Regions from separate parts of the Ensifer sp. Root423 genome, predicted to be linked through region 1. Evidence: predicted binding sites of a transcription regulator. Region 1 holds the regulator's gene; each other region holds the start of a gene.
What was found. Region 1 encodes PhoB, which activates phosphate uptake and scavenging genes when phosphate is short. Its sites were predicted from a motif close to TGTCATNNANCTGTCAT; they were not measured.
Positions count from the first base shown of each region.

Region 1 (7,509 bases):
CCCATATCGTCGTCTATTCCGCCACCAAGCATATCGACGGTCAGGGCCGTTGCCTCGGCGGTGTCGTGCTTTCCGACAAGGAATGGATCAACGAGCACCTGCACGACTACTTCCGCCACACCGGCCCGGCGATGTCGCCGTTCAACGCCTGGACGCTGCTGAAGGGCATCGAGACGCTGCCGCTACGCGTGCGTCAGCAGACGGAAACGGCCCGCCGCGTGGCCGACTTCCTGGCAGAACAGCCGCAGGTCGCCAAGGTCATCTATCCTGGCCGCAAGGATCATCCGCAGGCCGACATCATCGCCAAGCAGATGACCGGCGGATCGACGCTCGTCGCCTTCGAACTGAAGGGCGGCAAGGATGCAGCCTTCGCGCTGCAGAATGCGCTGGAGATCGTGCGCATCTCCAACAACCTCGGCGACAGCAAGAGCCTGATCACCCATCCGGGAACGACCACGCACAAGAACCTGACCGACGAGGCCCGCGAAGAGCTCGGCATTTCCGCCGGAACCGTGCGCTTCTCGGCCGGCATCGAGGACAGCGACGATGTGGTGGAAGATTTCGCCCGCGCGCTGAAGTCCGTGAAGGCCTGATTTTACGAAGACACGGCCGCCGTGATCAACGGCGGCCGACGCCCCTTGCCGGCCGTCACGAGATGGTTTCCGGCGGCGCGGCGCCAAGGTGCCAGGCACGTTTCACCCGCTCGATCGCGTCAGCACGGCCATCCGTCCCATCATGGGATCGCACAATCTTGCCGTTATTCTTGACGAAACCATCTTGCTGTAGAATACCCTGAAAGACCTGAAGCAAGGTGATGCCCATGTATCGCGCTTTGACCCGCGACATAGAAGTTACGGTGGAGCCGTACTATCTCGAAGAGCAGTCGGATCCCGATGACGGCCGCTATGTCTGGGGCTATCGCATCGTCATCTCAAACCACTCGGACGCATCCGTGCGGTTGATGACGCGCTACTGGCACATTACCGATGAGAACGGGCAAGTCGACGAGGTCAGCGGTCCGGGCGTCATCGGCGAGCAGCCGCTGCTCAATCCCGGCGATACCTATGAGTATTCGTCCGGATGCCCTCTGGATACGCCCTCAGGCGTCATGTTCGGCCACTACAGCATGGAATCGGAAGGCGGAGAGACCTTCAACGTTGCCATCCCCGCCTTCTCGCTCGATTCACCCGGGCTCGTGCGCACCCTGAACTGAAGCGCGTCCTTCGGACTAGCGTCGCTCTTAATCGCGGCCAGTCGACCGGAAGCGCCCGCTACTGCGGGCGCACCTCGCTTGCTTCGAAGCGATAGGTCGTCGAGCAGAACTCGCAGGTCACCTTGACTTCGCCATCGTCGATGGTGCTTTCGAGGTCGTCCGTGCTCAGATTGGACAACACCGACTGCAGCTTCTCGCGCGAGCAGCTGCAACGGTCGTAGACCGCCTGCGGTTCGTAGACGCGGACGCCGCGCTCGTGGAACAGGCGATAGAGCAACCGCTCGGTTCCGACCATCGGATCGGTCAACTCGTCCATGTCGATCGTTTCGACCATCACCTTGGCTTCGGCCCAGAGATCGTCGTCCCCGAACGCGCTTTCACCATCATCGCCATCACCGCCGGAAAGGTCGGGCTGGCGCATGCGTTCCGGCGCTTCCGGCAGGAACTGGGCGACCATGCCGCCGGCGCGCCAGCGATGGCGCGGCTTGCCGTTTTCGTCGCGATCGAGAAGCTCGGCCACGCCAAGGCGCACCTTGGTCGGGATCTGCTCCGACTGTCGGAAATAGACGCCGGCGATTTCTTCCAGCGTCGCTCCGTCGAGCGCAACGATCCCCTGGTAACGCTGGGTATGGGCGCCCTGGTCGATGGTGAAGGCGAGCACGCCCTTTCCGAGCAGCTCGTGCGAAAGGGTCCGGCCGTCCTTTTCGGCAGCGGCAAGCGCTTCCTGATCGTAGCGGGCATAGGCGCGCACGCGATCCGGCGTCGAGAAATCAGCGACCACCAGATCGACAGGGCCATCGCCCTGGGTCTGGACGATCAGCTTGCCTTCAAACTTCAGCGAGGTCCCGAGCAACACGGTGAGTACGACGGTTTCAGCAACCAGGCGCGCGACCGGAAGCGGATAGTTGTGGCGCTCGAGGATTGCGTCCAGCATGGGGCCGAGCTGCACGGCGCGGCCGCGCACGTCGAGGCCTTCCACCTGGAAAGGCACGACGTGATCGTCACCGGCAAAGTCGAACTCACCAAGCCCTGGCGTCATGTCAGTCATGTCTTGCTCCTTGCCTTCAGCCACCAAGCTGCACCAGAGATATTGCTATCCCCGCGCAACGTGCTCGCTGTCTCAGTTGATCCCGCGATAAACGGATTGTCCACCAGGTATGTGCCGCCGCCATAGCAACGCACCACCTCGACGGTTGCGCGCTCACTACTTTCAGGAGCGCCCGTATGCCGCCTAAATCGTGTCGCACGTGGACAATGTCAAGTGCGGTGAACACGCCCTATATGGCGCACGCTCGGCGGAGCGCACGGAAGCCTCTTCGCCGCCGTCGCGCGCGACCGGGCAGCCGGCTCAGACGAGCCCCATGCACCAGGCAATGACCGACTTCTGTGCGTGCAGCCGGTTTTCCGCCTCGTCGAAGACCACCGACTGCGGGCCGTCGATGACCTCGTCGGTGACCTCTTCGCCGCGGTGCGCCGGCAGGCAGTGCATGAACAGCGCATCGGAGGCCGCACGCTTCATCAGCGCTTCATTGACCTGGTAGGGCTGGAAGACGTTGTGCCCGCGGGCGCGATGTTCCTGGTTCATCGAGATCCAGGTGTCGGTCACGACGCAATTGGCGTCGGCGACGGCCTGTTCGGCGTCATGACACAAAAGGACCTCGCCGCCATTGTTGCGCGCCCAGTTCAGGAACTTGTCCTGCGGCTCGGACCCGAGCGGCACGGCCATGTTCATGCGGTATCCGAAGCGGGCAGAACCTTCGATCAGCGAATGCAGCACGTTATTGCCGTCGCCGGTCCAGGCAATCGTCTTGCCCTTTACCGGACCGCGATGCTCCTCGAAGGTCAGGATATCGGCCATGATCTGGCAGGGGTGCGTATCGTCGGTCAGGCCGTTGATGACCGGGACCGTCGCATGCTCGGCCAGTTCCAGAAGGCGGCGATGGTCGGTGGTGCGGATCATGATGGCGTCGACGTAACGCGAGAGCACCTTGGCCGTGTCGCCGATCGTCTCGGCGCGGCCGAGCTGCATTTCGGTGCCTGACAGAAACAGGGTTTCGCCGCCGAGCTGGCGCATGCCGACATCGAAGGAAACGCGGGTGCGGGTGGAGGGCTTTTCGAAGATCATCGCCAGCATCTTGCCGGCGAGCGGCTTCTCGGCAGTTCCGGCCTTGGTCGCCGCCTTTCGGACGCGCGCATCGTCGATGATCGTCCGGAGGTCGGCGGCCGTCATGGCCGAAAGATCGAGAAAATGTCTGGTGCCTGCCATCGTACTCGGTTCCTGTCTGAAAAATCGGTCCCTGGTGCGGCACGCTATCGACGTGCCCGCACGAAGGTCATTCTAACGCCTTAGTCGTCCCTGGGTCGCTACCTTCAGGCCGCGGCGTTGCCGCTTGCCTTGCGAACCGCCTCGGCGGCGCGTTCGATACGTGCGAGCCCCTCGCGCGCCTCTTCCGCCGTCACGGTCAGCGGCGGCAGCAGACGCAGCACATTTTCGCCCGCCGGCACGGCCAGGAGCTTTTCGGCGCGGATTTCCTTCAGCAGATCGGCCGAAGGGCCCTTCACCTTGATGCCCAGCATCAAACCGTCACCGCGGATGTCCTCGATGACATCAGGGAAGCGGTCCTTGAGCGACGCAAGGCCCTGGCGGAAGACCAGCGCGACATCGCGCACATGCGTCAGGAATCCGTCGGCCAGAACGACGTCGAGCACGGCGTTGCCGACGGCCATGGCCAGCGGGTTGCCGCCATATGTGGAGCCATGCGTGCCCGCCACCATACCAGATGCGGCTTCCTCAGTCGCGAGGCAGGCGCCGAACGGGAAGCCACCGCCGATACCCTTGGCGACCGCCATGATATCCGGACGGATATCCGCCCATTCATGGGCAAACAGCTTGCCGGTACGGCCGACGCCGGTCTGGACCTCGTCGAGGATCAAAAGCAGGCCGAACTCGTCGCAGAGCGCGCGCAGTTCCTGCATGAATTCCTTGGTCGCCGGACGGATGCCGCCCTCGCCCTGGATCGGCTCGATCAGGATCGCTGCGGTTTCCTCGGTGATCGCATTCTTGACCGCGGCGATGTCGCCGAACGGAACCTGGTAGAAGCCCGGCGCCTTCGGCCCGAAACCTTCGATGTATTTCTGCTGACCACCGGCGGCGATCGTCGCGATCGTGCGGCCGTGGAAGGCGCCTTCGAAGGTGATGACGTGGAACTTCTCCGGGTGGCCCTTGGAGAAGTGGTAACGCCGTGCCGTCTTGATGGCGCATTCCAGCGCTTCCGCGCCCGAATTGGTGAAGAAGACCTTGTCGGCAAAGGTCACCGCCGTCAGCCGGCGGCCGAGGCTTTCCTGGCCCGCAATTTCATAAAGGTTGGACAGGTGCCAGACCTTGTCGGCCTGCGCCTTCAGCGCTTCGACCAGGTGCGGGTGCGCGTGGCCGAGCGAGTTCACGGCAACGCCGGCACCGAAATCGAGATAACGCGTGCCGTCTTCGGCGATCAGCCAGGCGCCCTCTCCTCGCTCGAAACGCAACGGCGCGCGCATGTAGGTATCATAAAGCGGCGTGGTTGCAGTCATGCGAGGCTCTCCTTCACTCCAGATCGACATCGATCCCGCGCCTCACGCGGGCCGATAAAAATCAAAAATGCCGCCTTTCGGCGGCGCAGGCACTATTCCCATTTCGCGCTGCAATGTCAACAAAACCAAGCCTTGCAGCGCAACATCAAGGGTCGATTCCTGGCAGCAGAAAAATCGTCCGGGAGGGCTTGCAAAAATGCAACGCTGGCCGAGCAAGTTGGGGAAAACTACGAAATCGATTCGGCCTGATTCCCGGGACTCTTGCCACAGAGTCCAGCGGTCAGTACGTTAACATTCAATTACTAGACGCATGCGGCGGACCTAGTCACCAAAAGAGTTATCGCGTTTGCAACCCCGGGGTTTAGCCGGGGTGCGGTGAGGGATTCTGCCATCCCCAACGCTGAGAACGGAGAGTGCAGAAATGAACTGGACTGACGAGCGGGTGGAGAAACTGAAGAAGCTTTGGTCCGAGGGCCTGAGCGCAAGCCAGATCGCGGCACAGCTCGGCGGCGTCAGCCGTAACGCTGTCATCGGCAAGGTTCACCGCCTGAGCCTGCCAGGTCGCGCCAAGGCCGGCGGCAGCACCACGACGGCAGCCCGTCCGAAGCGCCCGACTTCGGCACCGCGCGCACCGAACTACGCTTCGCGCGTTTCGACCCGCCCGGTTGCACGCGCGGCCGGCGCTGTCGTTCTCAAGGAAGAAATCGAAGTCGATCTCGTTGCCGAGCAGGATTTCAGCACCCGCACCGACGTTGTCGTGCCGATGTCGCGCCGCCTCGAGCTGACCCAGCTCACCGAGCGCACCTGCAAGTGGCCGATCGGCGACCCGCTGAAGGAAGAGTTTCACTTCTGCGGCAACGATTCCCCGGAAGCCTCGCCTTACTGCACCTTCCATGCTCGGCTGGCCTACCAGCCGTCGGGGGAGCGCCGCAGGGCTCGCTAAGAAGCTGGACCGCATTGATAAAGGAAGGGGCCGATCGGCCCCTTTTTTTGTTGGCGACTTTCAGACCGCTCAGCTTTCGAGCGAATAGCCGGCGCCGCGAACGGTGCGGATGACGTCGGGCATGTTCGAGAAGTTCAGAGCCTTGCGCAGACGACCGACATGCACGTCGACGGTGCGCTCGTCGACATAGATGTCATGCCCCCAGACGCCATCCAGAAGCTGCGAGCGAGAGAAGACGCGGCCCGGCGAGGACATGAGGAACTCCAGAAGACGGAACTCGGTCGGGCCGAGGCGCACTTCGCGGCTGCGGCGATGAACGCGGTGGGTCTCGCGGTCGAGTTCGATGTCGCCGCAGCGAAGCAGCGTCGAGAGCACCTCGGGCTTTGCCCGGCGCAGCATCGCCTTGACGCGCGCCATCAGCTCCGGCGTCGAGAAGGGCTTGACCACGTAGTCGTCGGCACCCGTCGCCAGACCCCGGACGCGCTCGCTTTCCTCGCCTCGCGCCGTCAGCATGATGATCGGCAGACGTTCGGTCTCCGGACGCTGGCGCAGCCGACGGCAAAGTTCAATGCCGGAAACACCGGGCAGCATCCAGTCGAGGATAAGCAGGTCGGGCAGCCGCTCCTGAAGCCGGATCTCCGCCTCGTCGCCCCGCAGGATCGTATCGACGTCGAAGCCCTCGGCTTCCAGATTGTAACGCAGCAGAACGCTCAGCGCCTCTTCGTCTTCGACTACGGCGATTTTTGGCAACATCAGGTAACGTCTCCTTACCGCGGGCGGCCTTTGGGCTCATCGGCCCGGCCGGCGCTCAGACACTCTAAATCTGGAGCACATCCGCCGTTTTCAAAGGCGGGGCGAAAACCGCATGCTTCAGATACAGGAATTCGGGGCCGCGACCGAAGCCGCGACCGGATCAGATTTCAAAGGGCATGCATGCTTACGGCGCGCTTGGCGCTCAGTCGTTGACCGAGCCCAGCGTCGACGTGGTGTCATCCTTCGGACGCTCGCCTTCCGGCTGAGCACCCGTCGCCATGTAATAGATCGTCTCAGCGATATTGGTCGCGTGGTCGCCGATGCGCTCGATGTTCTTGGCGCAGAACAGAAGATGCGTGCAGGGCGTGATGTTGCGCGGATCTTCCATCATGTAGGTCAAGAGCTCACGGAACAGCGAGGTGTAGATCGCGTCGATCTCTTCGTCACGCTCGCGGATGCTGTTGGCCTTTTCCGGCGAGCGCGAGGCGTAGACGTCGAGCACTTCCTTGAGCTGGACGAGAGCGAGCTCTGCCAGATGCTCGAGGCCACGGGCGAGCTTGCGCGGAATGCCGGAGCCGGCGACCGCGATCACGCGCTTGGCGGTGTTCTTGCCGAGGTCGCCGACGCGTTCCAGATCGGAGGCGATGCGGATCGACCCCATGATCTCACGCAGGTCGGCGGCGACCGGCTGACGCTTGGCGATCGTGACGATCGCCTTCTCACCGATCTGGCGCTCGGCGTCGTCGAGGACGGTGTCGTCCGAGATCACCTTCTGTGCGAGAGCCAGATCGGAGTTGACCAGCGCGCGAACGGACTCGGCGACCATCTGTTCGGCGAGGCCGCCCATCTCCGAGATGCGGCGCGTCAGGTACTTCAGTTCTTCGTCATAGGCGGACATGATATGCATGGACATGATCGTCGATCCTTACGGGCGCTTTGCAGTTACTGTTGCAGCCTTATGCGGCCTCAGCCGAAGCGGCCCATGATGTAATCCTGGGTGCGCTGGTCATCCGGATTGGTGAACATCTTG
Region 1 is NZ_LMEG01000012.1:204,486-211,994, reverse strand. It holds gene ASD01_RS13650 (O-succinylhomoserine sulfhydrylase) at 1-593, shown strand, start outside; gene ASD01_RS35580 (hypothetical protein) at 649-822, opposite strand; gene apaG (Co2+/Mg2+ efflux protein ApaG) at 821-1,213, shown strand; gene ASD01_RS13640 (Hsp33 family molecular chaperone) at 1,272-2,261, opposite strand; gene argF (ornithine carbamoyltransferase) at 2,562-3,479, opposite strand; gene ASD01_RS13630 (aspartate aminotransferase family protein) at 3,584-4,783, opposite strand; gene ASD01_RS13625 (GcrA family cell cycle regulator) at 5,205-5,726, shown strand; gene phoB (phosphate regulon transcriptional regulator PhoB) at 5,796-6,479, opposite strand; gene phoU (phosphate signaling complex protein PhoU) at 6,682-7,395, opposite strand; gene pstB (phosphate ABC transporter ATP-binding protein PstB) at 7,446-7,509, opposite strand, start outside.

Region 2 (7,509 bases), on a different contig from region 1:
ACCTCTTCCGGCACGTCCTTGTATTCCAGCCAGCGCAGACCGTGGCTGGCGATTTCCCAGCCGGCTTCCTTCATGGCAGCGACGGCTTCCGGATTGCGCGCCATGGCCTGCGTCACGCCATAGACGGTCAGCGGGACGTTGCGGCTGGTGAACATGCGCCACAGCCGCCAGAAGCCGGAACGGGCACCGTATTCGTAGATCGATTCCATGTTGAGGTTACGCTGGCCAGCCCAGGGCTGCGCGCCGACAATTTCCGACAGCAGGCACTCGGACGCTGGGTCGCCATCGAGAATGCAGCTTTCGCCGCCCTCTTCGTAGTTCAGCACGAACTGCACGGCGATGCGCGCATCGCCCGGCCAGTTTGCCTTCGGCGGATTGCGGCCGTAGCCAACGAGGTCGCGCGGATACTTAGTCTCAGACATCAAATCACCCTTCGAATTTTTAGGAACGGTATCACCGCCGACCGGATTGTCGATACCGAAATGACGTGAGGCAGGGCAGCGGCAGCGCCACGGCCCTGACGGAAATTACCAGAAAAATTCGGCTGAGCCCGAGGTTGAGAGATTTTTCGAAACAGCGTTGAATGGATCGGCAAGGACAACGGCCCTCATCGAGATGAAATCCTACATTCAAGCGCTCCGCGAAAAAGTCGGTCCCGGCCTGCTTCTCTGCCCGTCAGTGGCGGCCGTCATTGTCGATTCCGATGGCCGGGTCCTCTTGCAGGAGAAAGCAAGTGGCGAAGGCTGGAGCCTGCCGGCCGGCGCGATCGAGCCGGGCGAGACGCCTGTCGATGCGGTCATCCGCGAGGTCATGGAGGAAACCGGCTATCCGGTCTCGGTCGAGCGGATACTGGGCGTCTTCGGCGGAGAAGCGTTTCGCTACACCTACCCGAACGGCGACCACGTCGAATATGTGGTTACCCTCTATCGATGCCGGATCGTCGGTTCCCAGCAGCCGATCACCGATGGCGAAACGAAGTCGCTGCGCTACTTCGCGCCGGCGGACATGCCGGACCTCGGCCTGCCCTATCCGAAAGCGCTGCTCTTTGCAGCTTCGCCCGCGTCCGTTTCCGATTAGCGCTGCGCCATCAGCGCAGCGACGATCAGCGGCAGCGGCCGGACCGCGCCTTGCGGCGCCAGCGATGGGTCGGCGGCGGCCCGCTTCGCCCGCTCTGCGCGCGTGTTCGTCGAGATCTTGCCGAGCGGGTGCTGTGAATGCACCCGCATGGGTGCGCCCGTCTCCTGCTCGACAAACAGCGCAAGGCTGCCGATCGAAAGCGGTTTTGATAGGCAGGGCTCGAACAGGTCACGGAGCGGCGCCTCGAGCCGCCGCATCGCGTCTGGCGCAAGCGGACCGGTCAGCATCATGTGGAAACGGTATTCGTCCATCACATGCGGATCGCCCCAACGGTGCAGGTTGGAGAACTGTGGGGCGGTCAGCCGGTCCGGATCGGAGCGCTCGATCTCGTCTTCGCTGAGCGGCGCGCGGAAGGCGTCGAACTCCTGGATGACGTTGGCCGCAAGCAGATGCATGGCCGTGCTCGGCACCTGCGGCATCAGCCCGAAGCATCGGCCGATGCGGGCGACCTCCAGGCGATCGATTTCGAACGGAGTCTGGGCGCCGGCAAAATGCATCAGCGCCTTCAGAAGCTTCGGTTCCGTCATGTCCGGATGCAGGCGGAACGGCGACATCATCACCGCATGAAAGCCGAAGCGTCGCGGAACCGCCGTGTGATAGGCGACATCCGCGGCGCTCAAGCCCGCGACCGACGGCAACTCGGCAGGTTCCCCGGAATAGACATTGCGCCCCAGCCAGCTTGCAGCGGTCGCGGAAAGCGGGTCGGCCATCGGCGGCGTAAAACAAATGGCATAGCGCATCGGCTGGCTCCGGGTATCCGTCAGCGCAGGATGAGCAATAGCTGCGGTTTTCCGCCCTCACCCCGACTTGTCCAATGGCCGCGTCTTAGGTGATTTGCGTGACAGATTGACGAAGTCGGCCGGGGATGAGCGCGGCAGCGGTGCGAACGTCACCCCTCGTTTTTCGGAACCATCCGGCCCATCGCCCGTTCCTAAAAGGTAGGAAAACAAGGATGGAGAAGAAGCGTGACCTATCACAATGCGAACCTTCAGGACGCCCGGATCAAGGAGACCCACGACCTGATCGCAAGCGACAAGGTTGAAGGCACGAGGGTCTATGGCCCCGACGACAAACACATCGGCTCGATCGAGCGCGTGATCATCGAGAAGCGCAGCGGGCGCGTCGCCTATGCGGTGCTCGGCTTCGGCGGTTTTCTCGGCCTCGGCGAAGACCACTATCCATTGCCTTGGGCAAAGCTGACCTATGACGAGAAGCTCGGCGGCTATCGCACTGATGTGACTCGCGATCAGGTCGAAAACGCGCCGAAATATCACGGCACCGAAGAATACGACTGGAACGCGGAAAACGGACGCCGTGTCTACGACTACTACGGCGTGCCGCCCTACTGGATGTAATGCCTGACTTTCGATCTTTCGGGTCCCGCCGCGGGCGGGGCCCTTCGCATGTCCGGCCCTAAAGATGTTTCTCGCGAAGTGCGGCTATGTGATTCCGGCAGAAGAAAGAATCGGGAATATCGATCGCCGGAGAACCGGCGATCTCTTCGACGACGAAACGCGCCAGGCGGTGTGCGATGCCGAAGCTCACCTTGAACCCGCCGGTCAGGACCGAGACGTTCGGATGGTCCGGATGCCGGCCTGCCATCGGCTCGCGCCCCGTCGCTTTCGGGCGCAACCCTGCCCATCGCTCCACCACCTCGGCACCCGCCAGGCGCGGCGCGAGCGCTACGGCGCGCCGAAGCAGCTCATCCAGCTGCTCGTCCGTCGACAGGGGATCGGCAAAACTGTTTTCGCTGGTGCTGCCGACCGCCACATGGCCGTCGTCATGGGCAATAATGTAGACGCCGTCGGCAAAGATCACCGGAAGCGCCGGATCGATCTCCGCGCGCAGCAGTGCCGCCTGCCCCTTGACAGCCGTGCCGCTCGTTTCCGCCAGCGGCACCGACACGTCGTCGATCAGTTGAAAACTGCCGACGCCGGCCGCGATGATGCAATGCTCGAAATCGATCCGGGTGCCATCGTCGAGTTCGGCCCGGCCGCGTTCCGGCTCGATCCGGCGCACGCCCCTGCCCTCGTCTAAATAGGCGTTCGGTGCCTGCAGGAGCGCTGTGCGGAGCGCAGCAAGCATGCGACGCGGCGAAACCCGTGCGGCGAGCGTGTCGAAGACCATGCCATGCGCCGCCGCGGCAGCACCCGGCCAGCCCTCAGGCCCGTCGTCCTTCACGTGCCAGTGGAACTGCCTGTCGGCCGCGCGCCAATGGCTCCGTGCATCCTGCTCGTGCCGGAGGGCGATATCGCGCAGGTGAGGCTTGGCAAGCGGGATCAAACGACCCGTCCGCCGATAGCCGGTCGAAAGCCCTGTCTCCGCCTCGAGCGCCGCTATCTCTTCCTCGAGCGTCACAAGCGCGTCGAATTGGAACTGTTTCTTATCGTTCCAGCGATCCGGCATATGCGGCATGAGCGCGCCCAAAAGGCCACCGCTGGCGCCTGCGCCGATCGCTTGTTGCTCGGCGACCCGCACGGCCATGCCCCTGCGCGTGGCGCAAATGGCGGCCCACAGCCCCATGATGCCGCCGCCGACGACCAAAAGCTCGCTCATCGATTGACCTTCTCCGGCCGGCGGATTATCGCCTTGGCCATGACAGGATCCGCAGACCCGATCGAGCCCCCGGCGCACCAGAACCTTGATTGGCACGAGGGCGATATGCCCTATTCCCGGGAGTTTGGCGATCACTTTTATTGCCGCACCGACGGGCGGCTGGAGTGCGGCCACGTCTTCCTGTCGGGCAACGGCCTGCCCGATCGTTGGGTCGGTGCGGGCACCTTCCGCATCGGCGAACTCGGCTTCGGTACCGGGCTCAATTTCTGCGAGACGTGGCGCCAGTGGAAGATGACCGCGGCCGCTGGCGACCAGCTGCAGTTCGTGTCCTTCGAGCGCTTTCCGATGGCGGCCGAAGAGATTTCGCGCGCCCTCAGCCATTGGCCAGAGATCGACACGGAGCACCAGGCGCTGGCCTCGCGCTGGCCGGTCGAGCCTGATGGTGATGTCCAGATCGACTTTGGTGACGGCGTCAGCCTCACGGTCGTCTGCGGCGCGGCACTCGGCGGCGTCGCCCGCGCGGAAGACCCGTTCGAAGCCTGGTATCTCGACGGCTTCGCGCCGTCGCGCAATCCCGACATGTGGTCGGAGGAACTGATGCGGCTGGTCTTCGAAAAGACCACGCCCGGCGGCAGCTTCGCCACCTATGCCGCCGCCGGTTTCGTCCGACGCAATTTGCAGGCCGCAGGCTTTGCCGTCGAGAAGCGCAAGGGTTTTGCCGGCAAACGCGAGATGCTGCGGGGCGACCGACCCTAGCGCTCGTCGCGATTGCGGCCTGTCTTGAACGGTTGCGCCACCCGACTGCAGAAATGCGTCAGCGCAAGCGTTTTACTCCACAAGAGAACTGAACTGTCGCAAATGGCGGGCCATCGCCGTCTCGAATCTGCGACACACTCCCCATCGGCAACACGGTGGGTCTTTCATGAACGACGATCAGTTTCCCGATGCAGCAACCGGCGACGCAACCTCGACGCCGCTGGAGCGCCGACGCCGCCCGGGCGGGCGCAGCGCCGAGCGTGTGCGCAAGTCTCCCGGCGGGAAATATCTCAATCTTGTCAATACGCTGGCGAAATCCACCGTACTTTCGGATGATGCGCTTGAATCGGTGCATGAGGCATCGCTAACGATCCTCGAAGAGATCGGCATGGACGTTATCCTGCCGGAGGCGCGCGAGCGGATGAAGGCGGCTGGCGCCGACTTGACGCCCGGCACCGACCGGGTGCGCTTCGACCGCGGCCTGATCATGGACATGATCGCCTCTGTTCCTCCGGCCTTCACCATGCACGCCCGCAACCCGGCCCGCAATGTCGCGATCGGCGGCAACAATCTCGTCTTCGCCCAGATCGCCAGCGCGCCGTTCGTCGCAGACCGGGACGGCGGCCGCCGCACCGGCAACCAGGAAGACTACCGAAAGCTGGTGAAGCTCGCGCAGTCCTATGACATCGTCCACACGACCGGCGGCTATCCGGTCGAGCCGGTCGACATCCATGCCTCGGTGCGCCACCTCGATTGCCTCTCCGACATGGTGAAGCTCACCGACAAGGTGTTCCACGTCTATTCGCTGGGCAAGCAGCGCAACACCGACGGCATCGAGATCGCCCGCATCGGCCGTGGCATCACGATGGAGCAGATGGAGCGCGAGCCGTCGCTCTTCACCATCATCAACACCTCCTCGCCGCTCCGGCTCGACGGGCCGATGCTGCAGGGCATCATCGAGATGTCCTCGCGCAACCAGGTGGTGGTCGTCACGCCCTTCACGCTCGCCGGCGCCATGGCGCCGGTGACGATCGCCGGTGCGCTCGTCCAGCAGAACGCCGAAGCGCTCTGCGGCATCGCCTTCACCCAGATGGTCAGGCGCGGCGCACCCGTGATGTATGGCGGCTTCACCTCCAACGTCGACATGAAGACCGGAGCGCCCGCCTTCGGCACGCCGGAATACATGAAGGCGGTGGTCGCCGGGGGCCAGCTCGCCCGCCGCTACAACATCCCCTACCGCACCTCGAACACCAACGCCGCCAATACGCTGGACGCTCAAGCGGCCTACGAATCCGCCATGTCGCTCTGGGCGCTGACGCAAGGGGGCGGCAATTTCGTCATGCATGCCGCCGGCTGGACCGAAGGTGGGCTTACGGCCTCCTTCGAGAAGTTCATTCTCGACGTCGACATGTTGCAGATGGTGGCGGAATACCTGATCCCGCTTGATGTCAGCGAAGATGCGCTGGGCCTCGATGCCGTGCGCGACGTCGGCCCGGGCGGCCATTACTTCGGCACGCTGCACACGCTGCAGCGCTACGAGACCGCCTTCTATTCACCGATCCTGTCGGACTGGCGCAACTTCGAGACCTGGACCGAAGCCGGGCGGCCGACGACATACGATCACGCCAACCGGATCTTCAAACAGAAGCTGAACGAATACGAGCGCCCGCCCCTCGATCCGGCGATCGAGGAGGAACTCGATGCCTTTGTCGCCAAACGCAAGGCCGAGGGCGGCGTCCCCACCGACTTCTGACGGGACGCCTTGGGTAAACCGGAAAGCGTTACGAAGTCCGGCTGCGGCCGAGCCTTAAGGGAACACCGCGGCCCGTGCCGTTGCGATCAGTTGCTCGGTGGTTGCAGCCACGCAGTTGCGGTCGATCTCGGCGACTGTCCGCTCGCGGACATGGGCGGAAAGCTGCTTGCGGAGATCGCCAAGCGTCCGGGGTGCTGCGCAAATCACCAGGCTGTCGAAGGCATGGTTGGCGGCGTAGCTCTCCAGCCTTCCGGCCACGTCCGCAACAAAGCGCTGCTGCTCCTCGCGAACGGGATCGCTCTTGTATTCCATGGCCGAGCGTCCGTGTCCGACGGACGAATGCGACCGGCCCGGCTTGTCGGCCATGATGTCCTGAACGCGCTTCGGTTCGGTGTGAAAGGTCTCCTCCTCCGGCCGCTGGCGCTCTTCCTTCAACAGGTTCACGCCCTTGACGATGCGCGCGGTGTTGCCATCCGCGGCCAGTATCCAAGTCCGGTTCTGCACGATTGTCTCCCAGTGAAAGGTGTGGATCGCGAAGGGTCATGAAAACCCTGTAAAGGAAACGAACGAGCGGCGATCCGGTTCCATCGGAAGGTGGCGATGATGCTGATTATTTGGCCGGATGCGCCGGTCACATCCGCGCGATATAGGCTTCGAAGCTGCGTTCCGGCGTCACCTCGTAACGCTCGCGCTGGACACGAAGCGTGCTGATCCTGTCGACCCGGAAATCGCGGAAATCCGACCTCAGTTCGCACCAGCCCGTCAGCAGCCAGAAGTGGCCGAAGACGCTGAGGCCGAGCGGCCAGATGGTGCGCTCGGAATGTTCGTCCTTGAGGCTGTCATAGGCCAGGCGAAGCTTGCGGCGACCGGCGATCGCCAGGCGGATCTCGCCGAGCAGCGCCGGCGGTTCCGGCTGGAGCGAAGAGCGGAAGGCGCGAAGGGGCGCGGCTGTCAGCCGCTGCCGATGTTCGGGCGGCAGACCATGGGCGATCTTCTCCATCGCCTCGCGCGCCGCCTGGGCGAGCCTGCCGTCGCCGAGCATCTGCACGGCGCGGGCGCCGAAAGCGAGCGCTTCCAGCTGCTCGAAGGTAAAGGCAAGCGGCGGCGCATCGAACGCACCGCGCAGGAGATAGCCGACACCGCGTTCGCCGTCGATCGGCGCGCCGGAGGCGATCAGGTGCTCCATGTCGCGATAGATGGTGCGCTGGGCGACCTCCATCTTCTCGGCGATCTCGCGCGCCGTCATCACCCGGCCGCTCGCGCGCAGGAGCTGGATGATGCGAAACAGCCGGTCGGCGGGTCTCATG
Region 2 is NZ_LMEG01000007.1:15,916-23,424, reverse strand. It holds gene puuE (allantoinase PuuE) at 1-422, opposite strand, end outside; gene ASD01_RS09460 (NUDIX domain-containing protein) at 616-1,077, shown strand; gene ASD01_RS09455 (DUF1045 domain-containing protein) at 1,074-1,877, opposite strand; gene ASD01_RS09450 (PRC-barrel domain-containing protein) at 2,103-2,492, shown strand; gene ASD01_RS09445 (NAD(P)/FAD-dependent oxidoreductase) at 2,551-3,693, opposite strand; gene mnmD (tRNA (5-methylaminomethyl-2-thiouridine)(34)-methyltransferase MnmD) at 3,733-4,449, shown strand; gene ASD01_RS09435 (trimethylamine methyltransferase family protein) at 4,616-6,202, shown strand; gene ASD01_RS09430 (host attachment protein) at 6,257-6,706, opposite strand; gene ASD01_RS09425 (helix-turn-helix transcriptional regulator) at 6,834-7,508, opposite strand.
Region 2: ASD01_RS09455 (DUF1045 domain-containing protein) is a predicted target of PhoB. The motif match lies at 1,976-1,992, and genes of this name have one in related genera.

Region 3 (7,509 bases), on a different contig from region 1:
CGGTCTCGGTGATCTCGACGATGTGGCCGAAGGCGTTCTTGGCGCGCGGGTTGGCCGCGTCGACTTCTTCGGCCTTGCGCTTGGTGTTGTTGGTCAGCATCACGTAGACCTTGCCCGTCTTCGGGTTCGGCTGAACGTCTTCCGGACGGTCCATCTTGGTGGCACCGAGCGCGTCGGAGGCAAGACGGGTGTTGATCAGCACGTCCGCCTGCGAGGCAAAGCCGTTGGCTTCGGTCAGCGGGCCTTCGCCGTGCGTCAGCGGCATCCAGGTGACGGAGCCGTCTTCGTCGAACTTGGCGACATAGAGCGTGCCCTCGTCGAAGAGGTCCATGTTGGCGGCGCGATCGTCAGGGTTGAAAGTGCCCTTGGTCACGAACTTGTAGACATAGTCGTAGCGCTCGTCGTCGCCGGAATAGAGCACGACGCGGCCGTCCTTGTTGACGATCGATTCGCAGCCTTCGTGCTTGAAACGGCCGAGGGCTGTGCGCTTCTTCGGCACCGACGTCGGATCAAGCGCGTCGACCTCGACGATCCAGCCGAAGCGATTGGCTTCGTTCGGCTCTTTGGAGACGTCGAAACGGTCGTAGAAGGACGCCCATTCATACTGGCCGCCCGGTGCGCCCAGCCGCTTCAGCTGCTTGTATTCCGGATGGTTCTCGGCAATCTCGCCGCCGAAATAGCCGTTGAAGTTTTCTTCGGCCATCATGTAGGTGCCCCAGGCGGTGACGCCGCCGGCGCAGTTGTTGAGCGTGCCGAACACCTTTTTGCCGGTCGGGTCGGACGGCGTCTTCAGGCGGTCGTGACCGGCGGCCGGGCCGGTGATCTGCATCTCGGTGTTGACGGTGATGCGACGGTTGTTCTTGCCGTCGAGAACCGGCTGCCACTTGCCGTCGACCTTGCGGATCTCGATGATCGTGCCGCCATGTGCGGCCATCTCGATGTCGACCAGCTCCTTGCTGTATTCGCCGAGAACGACCTTCTCTTCCTCGACTTCCTTGCCGTCCTTCGTCACCTTTTCCTTCACGACGCTGGCGAAGGCCGGGAACATCAGTTCGGCATTGGTGTATTCGTGGTTGACGACGAGCAGGCCGTGGTCGGCGCTGCCGTCGAGCGGGATGAAGCCAACATAGTCGTTGTTGTAGCCGAACAGCTTTTCCTGGGCAGCGGCCGTCTGGTTCTTCGGGTCGAACTCCGGGCTGTCGGCGAAGATCTTGTCGCCCCAGCGAAGCAGGACGTCGGCATCGTAACCTTCGGCGACCTGGTGCTTTTCGTCGACGCCGGCTTCGATCTCGGTAAAGTCGAAGCGCGAACCGTCCTCGGCGCGTGCCTCTTCGGCGGTCAGGAGAGCGAGCGGGCTGACGGTGGTCGAGATCGCGGCAACTGCCAGCGAGCCGCCGATGAACGACCGGCGCGAGAAGCGGCGGTGGATGATGTCGCCCATTGTCGGATTGGCGGAACAGTTGTGGCCGACGTCTTCCAGCTCTTCCCTGCGTTCCGTCAGCGTCTTGAATTCGGTCTCTTCCGTCTGGCCGAGATGCTTGTCCATGATCGGGTCTCCTGGTTGAACGATGGAAACCACCGCGCAAGGCAGCGGTGTTCATCCGCCTGTACCAGCTGCCCCATGACAGTTCTGCGACATTTCCGTGAAGAGATTACAGCGCTCGGCCGTCTATAGATTTGGCGCTTGCATAAAAGTCTGTATGGTTGCGCGCGCCGGCGATTGCGACTGCCAGGGGAAAGTATGTTCGAACTTATTGCTTTAGCTGCCTTTATTCTGGCCCTGTCCGCCTATCTCGGCAACCGAAGGACGACCGAGCGTCTTGGTGCCGAACTCGCCGCCCTCAAGGCGGAGGTCGTGGCGCTGAGGGCCGCTCCGGGCGGAGGCGCCCCGGCTGAAACGGCGACCGAGGCGTTTGCGGCTGCGGACGAGTTGCCGGCCATGTCGGAGACGCCGGAGCCAGAGACGCTGGACGATGCCGCTGCCGCCTTCTCGGCCAGTGCGCGCGAGGGCGCGCGGATTTTCGGCGATGCGGAAGGAGCCGCGGCCAAAATCGAGGGCGAGGAGACGATCGCTGCCAGCACGGAAGCACCGCAGCCGGTCGCAACCGTACCCCGTCAGACCGAAAGCCTGGAAAGTCGCCTCGGCGCCCGTTGGGCCGTCTGGGTTGGCGGCATCGCGTTGGCGCTCGGCGGCGTCTTCATGGTCAAGTATTCAATCGATGCCGGGCTGTTGAGCCCGGCGGTTCGCCTGACGCTTGCTGCCTTGTTCGGCCTCCTGCTGATGGCGGCGGGCGAGGTCATCCGTCGGCGCGCGGTGCCCGTGATCGCCAACGAATTCCAGAACGCCATGATCCCCGGCATCCTGACGGCGGCCGGTGCCGTCACCCTCTTCGGGGTCGCCTATGCCGCCTATGGCATCTACGACTATATCGGCACGGGCACGGCCTTCGTTCTCCTGGCGGCGATTTCGCTCGCCACTGTTGGTCTGTCGCTGCTGCATGGGCAGGCGCTCGCTGGCCTCGGCCTGCTTGCCTCGCTGATCACGCCGGCGCTGGTTTCGAGCAACGAACCGCGCCCCTGGGTTCTTTTCGGCTTCCTCGCGATCGTTTGGCTCGCGACCCTGCTTGCATCGCGGCTGCGCCGATGGACCGTAGTGCCGACGCTTGCCAATGTTGGCATAGGGCTCTGGGGCCTTGCCTATGTCGCTGCGGCATCGCCCTTCGAAGCACGGCCGGTCGCTTTCGTCCTACTTGTGATGATCGCCGGCATCGGACTTATCTGGCCTGCCGCCATCGAACGGGAGCCAGTGGCAGAAGCGCGCGAAGTGCGTGATGCGACTGAAGGGTCCGAAATGCTGGAGCCGACCGAAGCGACAACCCGACCCCGGGCCGTCGTCGGGCCATGGGAACGCCTGTTCGTTCCACCGCACGCGGCAATCTCCATTTCGGCCGCGATCGTCGTCACCATGCTTGCGCTCCTCCTCATCAGCCCGGCAGTCTATGCGGTCCGCTTTCCGGTGGCGGAGTTTGCAGTTGTCGTTGCGGCGCTGGCGGCGTTGGGCGCCTGGCGGACAACGGCAGTCTATCCCGCCGTGCTTTCAGCGGTCGGCGCTGTTGCTGGCGTCTGGAGCCTGACGGCGCTGAGCGGCGTGCTCGCCTATCTCGATCCCTCGCTGGCCGACGCTCTTCCGGCAGTCGTCCTGCCCGGGCGCACCGCGATGATCACCGCAATGCTGCTTGCGACGCTGTTCGTCGCACTCGGCGGTTTCGTGCTGTCGCGCCGGCTCGTCGCCCATCCGCAATATTCGACACTCTGGGCGGGCATCGCCGCGGTCGTTCCGGTCGCGCTCGTCGCGATGTCGTTCCTGATGACCGGCAACTATTCCTTCGACCTGCCGCACGGCCTGTTCTCACTCGTCGCCGGGGCGGCGCTGTTGGCGCTTGCGGACTGGCTCTACCGCCGCGAAAGCGAGGCGATGGCGCGCGATACGGCGGCCGGCTTGCTGGTGGCCGGCTCCTTCACCTTTCTCGTGTTTGCCCTCCACGCCTGGACGGACGGGCTGGTCACGACGCTTGCGATCGCCGTGCTTGGAACGGCCTATGCGCTCGCCACGCGGATCCGCACCTGGCCGATCCTGCCGTGGATGACTGGTGCAGCTGCCGTCGTCGTACTCGGGCGCATCGCCTGGGAGCCGACGATCGTCGGTGCCGGCAATCTCGGCACCACGCCCGTCTTCAATGCGCTGCTGCCGGGCTACGGCATTCCCGCCGTGCTGCTTGCGGGCTCCGCCTATTTCCTGAGATCCTGGCCAGGCACGCGGGTGCGCAACCTGCTGCAGGCGCTTGCCAGCCTTTTCGTGCTGTTGACGCTCGCGATCCTGGTGCGCCATGCGATGAACGGCGGCGTGCTCGACAGCGCGGTGCCGACCCTCGGCGAGCAGTCGATCTACACGCTGCTGGCAATCGGCGCCTCGGCGATCTTCATGAGCCTCGACATGAAATCACCGAGCCCGGTCTTCCGCTACGGCGGCATGGGCCTCGGCGTGCTCTCGATGCTGTCGGTGCTTTCGGCGCATCTCCTCGGCCTCAACCCCTATTTCAGCGGCGAACTGCTGGGGCGTATCCCGTTCTTCGACCTGCTGTTGATCGGTTATCTGTTACCGGGGCTCGGCTATGCGGGGCTCGCCTGGTATGCACGCGACAAGCGGCCCTTGCCCTATGTCATGGCACTTGCGGTCAGCGGCGCGGTGCTTGCTTTCGCCTGGGCAAGCCTCACGGTGCGCCGTGTCTGGCAGGGGGAAAACATTGCGGACTGGAAGGGCTTTCTGCAGGGCGAGACCTACACCTATTCGGTCGTCTGGCTGCTGCTCGGCGTGCTGCTGCTGGTGCTCGGCTCGCGCTTCCATGCCAAGAGCATCCGCATCGCGTCGGCCGTTCTGGTCTTCGTTGCCGTGCTGAAGGTGTTCCTGATCGACATGTCCAACCTCGAAGGTTTCCTGCGGGCTCTGTCCTTCATCGGCCTTGGCGGGGTATTGATCGGGATAGGGCTCTTCTACCAGAAGATCTTGTCCGGCGTTGGCGCTGCACCGACGGCGCCGGCAAAGCCTGCCGAACAGCAATAGGACATCATGACAGAGATTTCGAAACTCGCGGCCGCCTTCGCGCCGCATGAGGAACTTGCGGCGGCGTTGCTGCCGCATGCCTTCGCCGCCGATGACGGCTCGCACGATGCCGCACATCTGATCCGTGTCTGGAAGAATGCCGCCCGCATCCAGGCGGAGGAGGGCAGTGAGGCGCGTTTGCTCGCCGCCGCGGTGCTGCTGCATGACTGCGTCTCGGTCGAGAAGAACTCGCCCCTGCGCACGCAGGCATCACGACTGGCGGCCGAAAAGGCGACGGGCATTCTGAAAGATCTCGGTTGGGGCACGGATGAGATTGCCGCGGTGGCGCACGCCATCCTGACGCACAGCTTCTCGGCGAACATCCCGCCGGAAACCCTGGAGGCGAAGATCCTTCAGGATGCCGATCGGCTGGATGCGATCGGCATGGTCGGCGCTGCCCGCTGCTTCTACATCGCCGGGCGCATGGGCAGCGGCCTTTACGACCCGCTCGATCCGTTGGCTGAGGCGCGGGCGCTCGATGACAAGGCCTTCGCCATCGATCATTTCGAGACCAAGCTCTTCCGGCTCGCTGACGGGTTCAAGACCGAGGCCGGCCGCCGTCTGGCTCACGAGCGTGAGCAGCGGCTACGCGACGTACTCGCCATGATGCTGGATGAAATCTAGTTGCCGGGAAGGGCGTGGGGCGCTTTTCTGCGAGCGATTGTGCCGCGCCGATTGCACCGGAACATTTCTCCGTTTCCATCAAGCCGAGAAATGATCTAGGCCTTTCAACGGATTGCAGCCGCCCGGTGAATCGGATCGTCAGGCGCTTGAATCAGTTTTTGAAGATGGAAGGAACTGTCCATGAAGGTGACCGGCCTCAACATTCATCCGCTGAAGAGCGGTCGCGCGATTGCCCGCGAGACGGTCTCGGTCAATCTCGACGGCGTCGAGGGTGACCGGCGTTTCATGCTGATCCAGCCGGATGGGCGCTTTATCACCCAGCGCGAACTGCAGACATTGGCGCAGGTTGAGGCGAGCCACATCGATGGCGGCGTGCACCTGAGGATGGGTGAGCGGGAGATCTCCGTCCGCTTCGATCCGGACCGTCGTCTGAACGTCGTCGTTTGGGGCAGCGAGGTCGATGCCGCCGTGTCGGATGAAACGACGGACGAGGTTCTCTCTTCATGGTTCGGCCGCCCGGTCAGGCTCGCCCATATGGACGCCTCGGCCGAACGGCTCGTCGGCGCCGAATGGGCAGGAGCGGCCGCACCCGTCGGCTTTGCCGATGGCTTTCCGATCCTGATCACGACCACGGGTTCGCTTGCCGATCTCAACCGGACGCTCGCCGAAAAGGGCCAGGAACCGGTCGGCATGGAACGGTTCCGCACCAACATCCTCGTCGACTGCGATGAAGCCTGGGAGGAGGATTTCTGGGAGAGCGTCGAGATCGGCGGCATCCGCTTCGATCTCGTCAAACCCTGCTCGCGCTGCATCATGACGACCCAGGACCAGATCACCGGCGAGCGCATCGGCGGCAATCCGATCCAGGGGTTGGCGGAGAAGCGCATGTCGGCCGACCGCCGCGTGACCGGCGTGCTCTTCGGCTGGAATGCGGTGCCGCGCAGCGAAGGCACCGTGAAGCTCGGCGATGAGGTCAAGATCATCGGCCGACGCGGCGAGCGCTGGCCGATGAAGGTGCGTGCTTCGGCTTAGTTCAGAAGCAATTCCGGACGGAAACGATCTCACGCGTTTCTCGGTATCAAGCCCAGGGCGTGATACCGAGAAGCTTGGCGCCCAGATCCGAAAGGCTGGCGGGGGAGGCGTTGTGCTTTTCCCATTCGCGCGGGTCGCCGGGAAAGGCGTCGCGCTTCGGATGGTCGAGCTCGCGCCACAGGTGCACCCGTTCCTCGCGCTCGGCGACATTGCCCCATTCTGCCGGATGCATCGAAATGTACTGCGCCATGCGCACGCGGCCATCGGAATGATTGGGCCGCACGCCGTGGGCCAGCAGGCTGTTGAAGATCATCAGGTCGCCGGCCTCCATCTCGATGTTGACGGTCGAAAGACCGGTCATGTCGGGGTGCATCGGGTCGCGGTCGGCGCTTTGAGTCTTCTCCCAGCTTTCGAAGTTTTCGAACAGTTCCGGCACGCATTGGAAGCCGCCGACGTCGCCGTCCTGCTTCTTGAGGCTGAGCACGCCCTGAACGCCGATCGGCAGCGGCCGGATTGAGGTGTCGACGTCCCAATGTATGAAGCCGTTGGGATTGCCCTTGACCTTCTTCGGTGGGTTGAGGTTGGCGCGGTCGATCGTCACCCACAGGTCTTCGCGGTCCCAGATGTCGACGAAGGCGCCGTAGATGCGCGGCTCCTGGCGGTTGTCCCAGAGATACTGGTGATTGTAGATCTCCAGCATGCCGGTGTTGTTGAGTTCCTTCATCTTGTGCTCGCGTCGCTGCGGCGCATACCAGGTCGAAGGGTCGGCCGGATCCTTTTCGTCGAAGCGCCAGAGCAACTCGACGAGCCGCTCGACATTGGTCGCCGGTACCGCCTGACGGACGATGACGTAGCCCTTGGTGATCCAGTGCTGCCAGTCCGCTTCCGAAAGCACGCGCAGAGGCAGCCGCTTCCGGATGTCCTTCAGTTGAATATCGAGATGGGCCGCCGTCGGGTGACTGTCTCTGAGTGGCTGCATGTGGATCTCCTCGCCTGGCAGGTTTGATTGGTGATGGAGAAAACCTAGCCCTTTCAACGGTGCCGCTGTTGCACGCAGCCTGCTTACATTGATACTATTCTGGCTTCTGAGGAGAGAATGGTGCAACATGAAGGCTGTTTTGCAGAAGATCTCGAGGCCGACCAATGCCTCATCAATCTTGCTAGACCGCCGGCTCGACGATGCCATCCCGTTC
Region 3 is NZ_LMEG01000045.1:212,533-220,041, reverse strand. It holds gene ASD01_RS29690 (PhoX family protein) at 1-1,546, opposite strand, end outside; gene ASD01_RS29685 (DUF2339 domain-containing protein) at 1,742-4,621, shown strand; gene ASD01_RS29680 (HD domain-containing protein) at 4,628-5,284, shown strand; gene ASD01_RS29675 (MOSC domain-containing protein) at 5,465-6,316, shown strand; gene ASD01_RS29670 (phytanoyl-CoA dioxygenase family protein) at 6,363-7,295, opposite strand; gene ASD01_RS29665 (helix-turn-helix domain-containing protein) at 7,423-7,509, shown strand, end outside.
Region 3: ASD01_RS29690 (PhoX family protein) is a predicted target of PhoB. The motif match lies at 1,622-1,638, and genes of this name have one in related genera.

Region 4 (7,509 bases), on a different contig from region 1:
GCCATCTTCACCGTCTTGAAATGGGTGGGCGCTGCCTATCTTATCTGGCTCGGCATCAAGCTCTGGCGCGCGCCGGTGGCCGCCGGCGGCGACGCCGACCTCGAAACCACGTCGACGGAACGCCCGCTTCGCATCTTCTTTCATACCTATGCGGTGACTGCGCTGAACCCGAAGAGCATCGTCTTCTTCGTCGCCTTCCTGCCGCAGTTCCTCGATCTCAGCCAGCCGCTCTTTACCCAGATGGCGATTTTCGAGCTGACGTTCCTCACGCTCGCGATCCTCAATGCCAGCCTCTATGCAGCCCTTGCGACCGCCGCCCGCAGCACGATTTCCAAGCCGAATGTGCGGCGGATCGTCAACCGCGCCGGCGGCTCCATGCTGATCGGCGCCGGGCTTTTGACGGCCACGATGAAGCGGGCCACGGCCTGAAATTCGACCCCACGCTTGCCGCCGCCAGCCTCATAGGTTAATGGAGATTCACGCTTGGCGGCTGGCAACCGCTGATTTGCAGGGGCTACGGGGCCCAGAAGCACGAAAGTGACAGAATGGCGAATTACCGTATTTCCCTTTCCAAACAGACGTTTGGCGTGGCAGCTTTGTTGTCGGCGACCATCGTCTCGGGATGCTCAACGGTAGAGCACACGTCGCTGGCAGACCTCACGGCCGTGCAGACGGTTACGCCCCTCGCAAAGCCCGGCACCGAAATGACCGCCTATGCACTGCCGACGCCCGACGGCGCCGCCACCGCAACGAGCGCGGCCTTGACAGCTCAGACCGCTGGCGTCGCCGCCACCTATCCGGTCGCGACCGATCTGGCACAGGGTGCGGAAGCAGCACCCGCACTGGTCGCGGTCCCCGCGGCCAAGCCGGGCGACACCATGGCGCTTGCCATGGTTGCCCCGACGACGCAGACCGGCGCCAGCGCGGCGATTGCCGCAGCGGAAGCCCCCTCGCCCGCCGACTCCACTCAGGTGGCATCCGCCGCCCTCTCGCCGGCGGCAACCAAGACCGCTCGCGTCCAGGATCTGCCGGTCTCGACGCTCGCAGTTGCAGCAGCAATGGAATCGGACTTCGACACCGGCGAACCGGTCGGCCTCGAAACTCTGGTCGCCAACCGCATGATCGTTCCGACCGAGCGCCCGAAGACCGGCGTCATCGGCTCGACGGTGGCCGCAGTCGCCAACGTCATCCCGGATTCGATGAAGTTCACCAAGACGCCGACGAGCTCGCGTCCCGAACTCGACAAGATGATCAAGTACTATGCCGATCTCAACGGCATTCCGGTGGAACTGGTGCACCGCGTCGTCAAGCGCGAGAGCAACTACAATCCGCGCGCCTACAGCAAGGGCAATTACGGCCTGATGCAGATCCGCTACAACACCGCCAAGGGTCTCGGCTATGACGGTCCGGCGGAAGGTCTGTTCGACGCCGAAACCAACCTCAAATACGCGACCAAGTATCTGCACGGCGCCTGGATGGTGGCCGACAACCAGCATGACAGCGCAGTAAAGCTCTATGCCAGCGGCTATTACTATCACGCCAAGCGCAAGGGCCTGCTCGAAGAGCTCGGCATGAAGTAAGCCGGCCACCCGGCTGGCCCGAAGCGAAGCTGCTTCTCGACGGCTCTGGAATATCCTTACGAGGCGCTCAATCGAGCGCCTCTATTATTTTGGCGTTGAGTGTCTGCACGTCATAGCCGAGCCGCGAAGGCGTAAGCCCCAGCCGCACGACCGCCAGCTTCAGCGAAGGCACCAGCATGATCGCCTGGCCGTCATGCCCGAGCATCCAGAAGGCATCTGCCGGGAAACTGCCCGTTCCCGCCCGCGCGCCGTTTTCCTCCAGCCATACCTGGCCCTGGCCGTATTTGCCGCCCGATGCCTTGGTCGGCGTGCGCATGAAGGCGACATAGTCCTTCGGCAGCATCGCCCTCCCCTTCCAGACACCGTCCTGCAGCAGGAGCTGCGCGAACCGCGCCCAGTCCTGCGTCGTCGCATACATGTAGGAGGAACCGACGAAGGTGCCGCTCTCGTCCGTCTCCAGGACGGCGCTCGTCATGCCGAGCGGCGCAAACAAAGCGTCATAGGGAAAGGCAAGCGCTGCCGTCGGATCGTCGAAGGTGCGCATCCAGATCCGCGACAGCAGCGTGCTGGTGCCGCTGGAATAGCTGAAGTTCGTGCCGGGCTTTGCACCCAACGTCCGCGTCGCGGCAAAACCCGCCATGTCCCTTTCCAGATAGAGCATGCGCGTCACGTCGGTGACGGCGCCATAATTCTCGTTAAAGGCAAGCCCGCTCTGCATCCCCATCAGGTCCGCAAGCGTGATGCCCGCCCGCTCGTCCCCGGCCCATTCCGGCAGCAAGTCGCCCTGCGACACGTCCATGCGCCCTTCTGCAATCCTGAGGCCAATCAGCGCCGCCGTCACCGATTTGGTCATCGACCAGCCGAGCAACGGCGTCGAACGGTCGAAACCCTGGCCATAGGTTTCCGCCACCAGTTGGCCGTCGTGGATCACGGCGATCGCCCGCATGCCCGGCCCGGCGAGGTCAGCGTCCTCGACGAGCTTCTGCAAGGTCGGCTCGATCACGGCCCCCTCGCCTTCGGGCCAGGCCACACCCGGCACGGGCGCCGCTGCGGCGGTTTTCGTTTCGATTGGTGCCAGAGCCGCGGCATCGCCGTCCGGCAGGCTGGCGCAGCCGGCACCCGGACGATAGGCCGCGTAACCGGGTGCGGCAAAACCGAGGATGCGTGCCGTCACCAGCTGTTTCTCTTTGTCGACACCGACGCGCACCAGCTTGAGCAACGGGTGGCCGGGGGCCTGCACGTCGTCGGCGAGCACAGCCTGGGCATCGCGTCCGGCGATGAAGACGTTGGAACAGACGATTTTTGCCGCATAGCCGTCGCCGACCTTCAGCAGTTGCGGCGGCGCCAGCGCAAGCCAACCGAACAGACCGACGACGATCAGCGCCAGCACGGCACCCGAAATCTTCAACAAACGTCCCATGCGATCCTCCGGCCTGATGCGCAAAGAGAACCAGCATTTTGCTGCAAGGGAAAGCCCCGGCCGCCTCAACTTTTCATATTGGAAAAACGCACAAGCAGTCGAAAAAAGTGCAGCGCTTCGAGCTCTCGCTCACGCACTCGCAGAGAGGCGCGCCTCTCCCGCTTCGCCGTCGCCGACGAGCACCGACACGTCGGCCATAACAGGCGAAACCCAGGGACCGCGGATCTCGGCAGCGCCACAGGCCCGCGCGCAATCCGCCTCGCTCTCCTTCTCGACACCGCTGACGGCGATCGAAAGCCGCAGCACCTGTCCGGTCTTGATCAGGCAGGCGAGCAACGCCACGCTGCGTTCGCTGCCATGTGCGGCCCGCACGGCGGCGAGATCGACGGTCACCTGGTCGGGCTGCACCTCCGAGATCTGGTTCAGGGGCAGCGACGAGGCGGAGCCGCCGCCAAGCGCGACGCGAACGCCGAGCGCGCGCAGCCCCCGCAAGTTTTCGGTGACGATGACGAGATCGTCCGTCGAGACGCCCTCGGCGACCTCGATCGTCAGGCGTTCCGGCGAAAGGCCAGCATCCGAAAGGCACCGCTCCACGTGCGTGACGAAATCGCGGTCGCGCAGTTGCGAGACGAAGGGCGCAATCGTCAGCCCTTTCGGGAAAGACCAGCCGGCCGCCTGCCTGCAGGCGGACTGAAGCGCCCAGGCGGCAAGCGCCAGCGTAGTCGCGCTCTGCTCCGGCGGCTCGAACGTTTCCGCGCCGATGACGCCGAGATGCGGATGCCGCCAGCGCAGCAGCGCCTGGAACCCACCGATGGAGCCGCTTTCGATGCCGAGGATCGGCAGGAATGCGAGAAAGAACTCCTCTGCCTCGAAACCGCGCGTAAGATCGCGCTCGGCTTCCGCCCGCTGCCGCACGGCATGGCTCAGGGTTTCCGAGTGGAAGGCATGACTGTTGCCGCTGATCGCCTTGGCTTCGTAAAGCGCCAGGTCCGCCCTTTTCAACACGTCGGATGTCGATTTGTCCGACCGCTCGATGAAGGCGATGCCGATGCTGCAGCCTGAAGCGATGCGCGTTTCCCCGAGATCGAACGGCGCTTCGAACAGCTTTTCCACCCGCGTTGCGAGCATTTCCGCATCGGCCTGAGACGGCGCGCACGCGGCCGCAAGCACGAACTCGTCACCGCCGAGGCGGTAGACCGTCGCCTCGCCGGCAAAGGCACGCCTGAGCCGGGCGCCGAACAGAGCCAGCAACCGGTCGCCGGCGTCATGTCCCAGCGTGTCGTTGATCACCTTGAAGCGATCGAGATCGAGAAGAAGCAAGGCGTTGCGCGCAAACGCGGCACCTTCTGCGCTGAGTGCCTGGCTGATATCGGCCTCGAGCGCAGCGCGGTTTGCAAGCCCAGTCAGCTTGTCGCGATGGACTTCGTTGCGCAGGCGACGCTCGGCGCGCCGCGCGGCACGCAGCTCCAGCTCAAGCCGGCGCGAGTAGCGCCAGCGATAGAAGGAGCCGCCGAGGATGAAAGGCATGGCGCCGGCCGCCATAACGGCAGGGACGTCCCAATGCGGCGCCATCTGGTCGGGAAGAGCGGTTCCGCTGGCAAGCCACGCCACAGAAACCAGAGCCCCCAATGCCGCGCCGGCAGCCGCAAATCGCTGCTCGGGCTTCGGCAGAAACGTACCTAACATCATGTCGACGCCCCCCGTATGTAAGGCGGTGCTAGCACGTCAGGGTTTAATGAATTCTTATGGGTGAAAAATTGTAGATTTGCGTTCCGGAGACCGCCCCAGCCCTGTGAGAAAGCCCGTCATCAAAGTGTAGCCGAGTCACTTTAGAAGCGCCTAAGTTTCAACTGGATGACCGTCTGAGATGAATGAAATCGCTTCCGACGTTGGCTTTGGCAGAAAAAATCCGAAGCTGAAAAACGCCCTGCTCCAGCACAAGACCCTCTCCCTCGCAGGCTTCTCGGAACGTCTGTTCGGCCTGCTCTTTTCGGGCCTCGTCTATCCGCAGATCTGGGAAGATCCGATCGTCGACATGGAGGCGATGCAACTGACCCCGGAAAGCCGGATCGTCACCATCGGCTCCGGCGGCTGCAACATGCTGACCTATCTGTCGGCCGGCCCACGGAAAATAGACGTCGTCGACCTCAACCCGCACCATATCGCGCTCAACCGCCTGAAGCTCGCAGCCTTCCGCCATCTGCCGAGCCACAAGGATGTCACGCGCTTCCTGGCGATCCAGGGCACGACGACCAACGTCCAGGCTTTCGATCTATTCCTCGCGCCGAAGCTTGATACAGCGACGCGCAGCTACTGGACCCGCCGCGACATGACCGGTCGCCGGCGTATCGGCGTCTTTGGCCGCAATATCTACCGCACCGGTCTGCTCGGCCGCTTCATTGCAGCCAGCCACCTGCTTGCCCGCCTGCACGGCGTCAATCCGGAGGACTTCGTCCAGGCGCGCTCCATGCGCGAACAGCGGCAGTTCTTCGACGAGCGCCTGGCGCCTCTCTTCGATCGTCCCGTCATCCGCTGGATCACCGGGCGCAAGAGCTCCCTCTTCGGCCTCGGCATTCCGCCGCAGCAGTTCGACGAGCTCGCAAGCCTGAGTGCCGAAAAGTCGCTCGCCGCCGTTCTGCGCCATCGCCTGGAAAAGCTCACCTGTCACTTCCCGCTGCGCGAAAACTACTTCGCCTGGCAGGCCTTCGGCCGCCGCTACCCGCTGCCGCATGAAGGCGACCTGCCGCCCTATCTCGACGCCGGCGCCTATGAGGCGATCCGCAACAATGCCGAGCGCGTCGAGGTACATCACGCAAGCTTCACCGAGCTTCTCGCCGGCAAATCCGCCGGCTCGGTCGACCGCTATATCCTGCTCGACGCGCAGGACTGGATGACCGACCAGCAGCTGAACGACCTCTGGACCGAGATCACCCGCACGGCGGATGAGGGCGCAGTCGTGATCTTCCGCACGGCGGCGGAAGACAGCATCCTGCCCGGCCGTGTCTCCCCGGCCCTGCTCGACCAGTGGCACTACGATGCCGAAACCTCGCTACGGCTCGGCGCCGAAGACCGCTCCGCCATCTATGGCGGCTTCCACATCTACCGCAGGAAGGGCTGAGACGTGCAACAGGCCGGGATCTCCCACGCGCGGCGCATGGACCACATGTACCGCTATCAGCGGCACTTCTACGATCTCACGCGGAAGTACTACCTCTTCGGCCGCGACACGCTGATCCGCGACATGAACCCGGCCTCCGGTGCCTCGGTGCTTGAGGTCGGCTGCGGCACCGGCCGCAATCTGGCGCTGATCGGCCGCTGTTTCCCGTCGGCCCGCCTGTTCGGGCTCGACATATCCCAGGAAATGTTGACCTCGGCCGGCGCGAAGCTCAACCGTGGCGGCAACAGGCGCGCCACGCTGCATGTCGCCGACGCAACGGACTTCGATCCGGCGATCTTCGGCGAAAGGGGTTTCGATCACATCGTCATCTCCTACTCGCTGTCGATGATCCCCGACTGGCAGAAGGCGATCGACGCGGCGATCACAGCGCTTAATCCGGGCGGCTCGCTGCACATTGCCGATTTCGGCCAGCAGGAACGCCTGCCGACGAGCTTCCGCCGGGCGCTGCACGGCTGGCTCAACCGCTTTCACGTGACGCCGCGCGAGCGGCTGTTCGACGTGTTACGCGAGAAAGCCCGCGAAAATGGCGCCGATCTCGAGCGGCGCACGATCGGCCGCGGCTATGCCTGGCTCGCCGTCTATCACCGCCCTTCCGTGGCGATCGCCGACTGAACGGCAGGCGGTTTACACAAAGGTTTTGCATCCCGCCTGAGGGCAGCCATTCCGGCAAGCGCCGAAACCGCCTGGTTTTCGGCGCTTTTGCGCTTTTCTGCCGTCCGCAATTCCCGCTTGAGCTAACTCAATTTTTACGATGATATGGTGAAAATGGGGTTCACGCCTCACTGGGGAAATCACCGACAGGAAGCCATCGTGTGAGGCAGGATCATCGATCGTCTCTAGACAGGAAAATCATGCGCCGGCTTCTCCTGGCTCTCTTGCCGCTTGCCACCCTTCTTTCCGGCTGCTCGTCGACCGACTATGACCTGATGCAGACGGCATCGATCCCGCCGCGCTTCCACGATACGGACCCGCAGAACTTCGGCGACCGGACCCCGCAGCACCACAATATCCACGGCATCGACGTTTCGAAATGGAATGGCGATATCGACTGGATGAAGGTGAAGAACTCGGGCGTCTCCTTCGCCTTCATCAAGGCGACGGAAGGCAAGGACCGGGTCGATACCCGCTTTCCCGAATACTGGCAGAAGGCACGGGCCGCCGGCATCCCTTATGCGCCCTATCACTTCTACTATTTCTGCTCGACCGCCGACGACCAGGCCGATTGGTTCATCGCCAACGTGCCGAAGAGCGCCGTCTACCTGCCGCCGGTTCTCGACGTCGAGTGGAACGGCGAATCGAAGACCTGCCGCCATCGCCCGACGCCGGACGAA
Region 4 is NZ_LMEG01000001.1:156,267-163,775, reverse strand. It holds gene ASD01_RS00790 (LysE family translocator) at 1-429, shown strand, start outside; gene ASD01_RS00785 (lytic transglycosylase domain-containing protein) at 546-1,580, shown strand; gene ASD01_RS00780 (serine hydrolase domain-containing protein) at 1,648-3,000, opposite strand; gene ASD01_RS00775 (EAL domain-containing protein) at 3,130-4,689, opposite strand; gene ASD01_RS00770 (BtaA family protein) at 4,868-6,118, shown strand; gene ASD01_RS00765 (class I SAM-dependent methyltransferase) at 6,155-6,790, shown strand; gene ASD01_RS00760 (glycoside hydrolase family 25 protein) at 7,030-7,509, shown strand, end outside.
Region 4: ASD01_RS00770 (BtaA family protein) is a predicted target of PhoB. The motif match lies at 4,804-4,820, and genes of this name have one in related genera.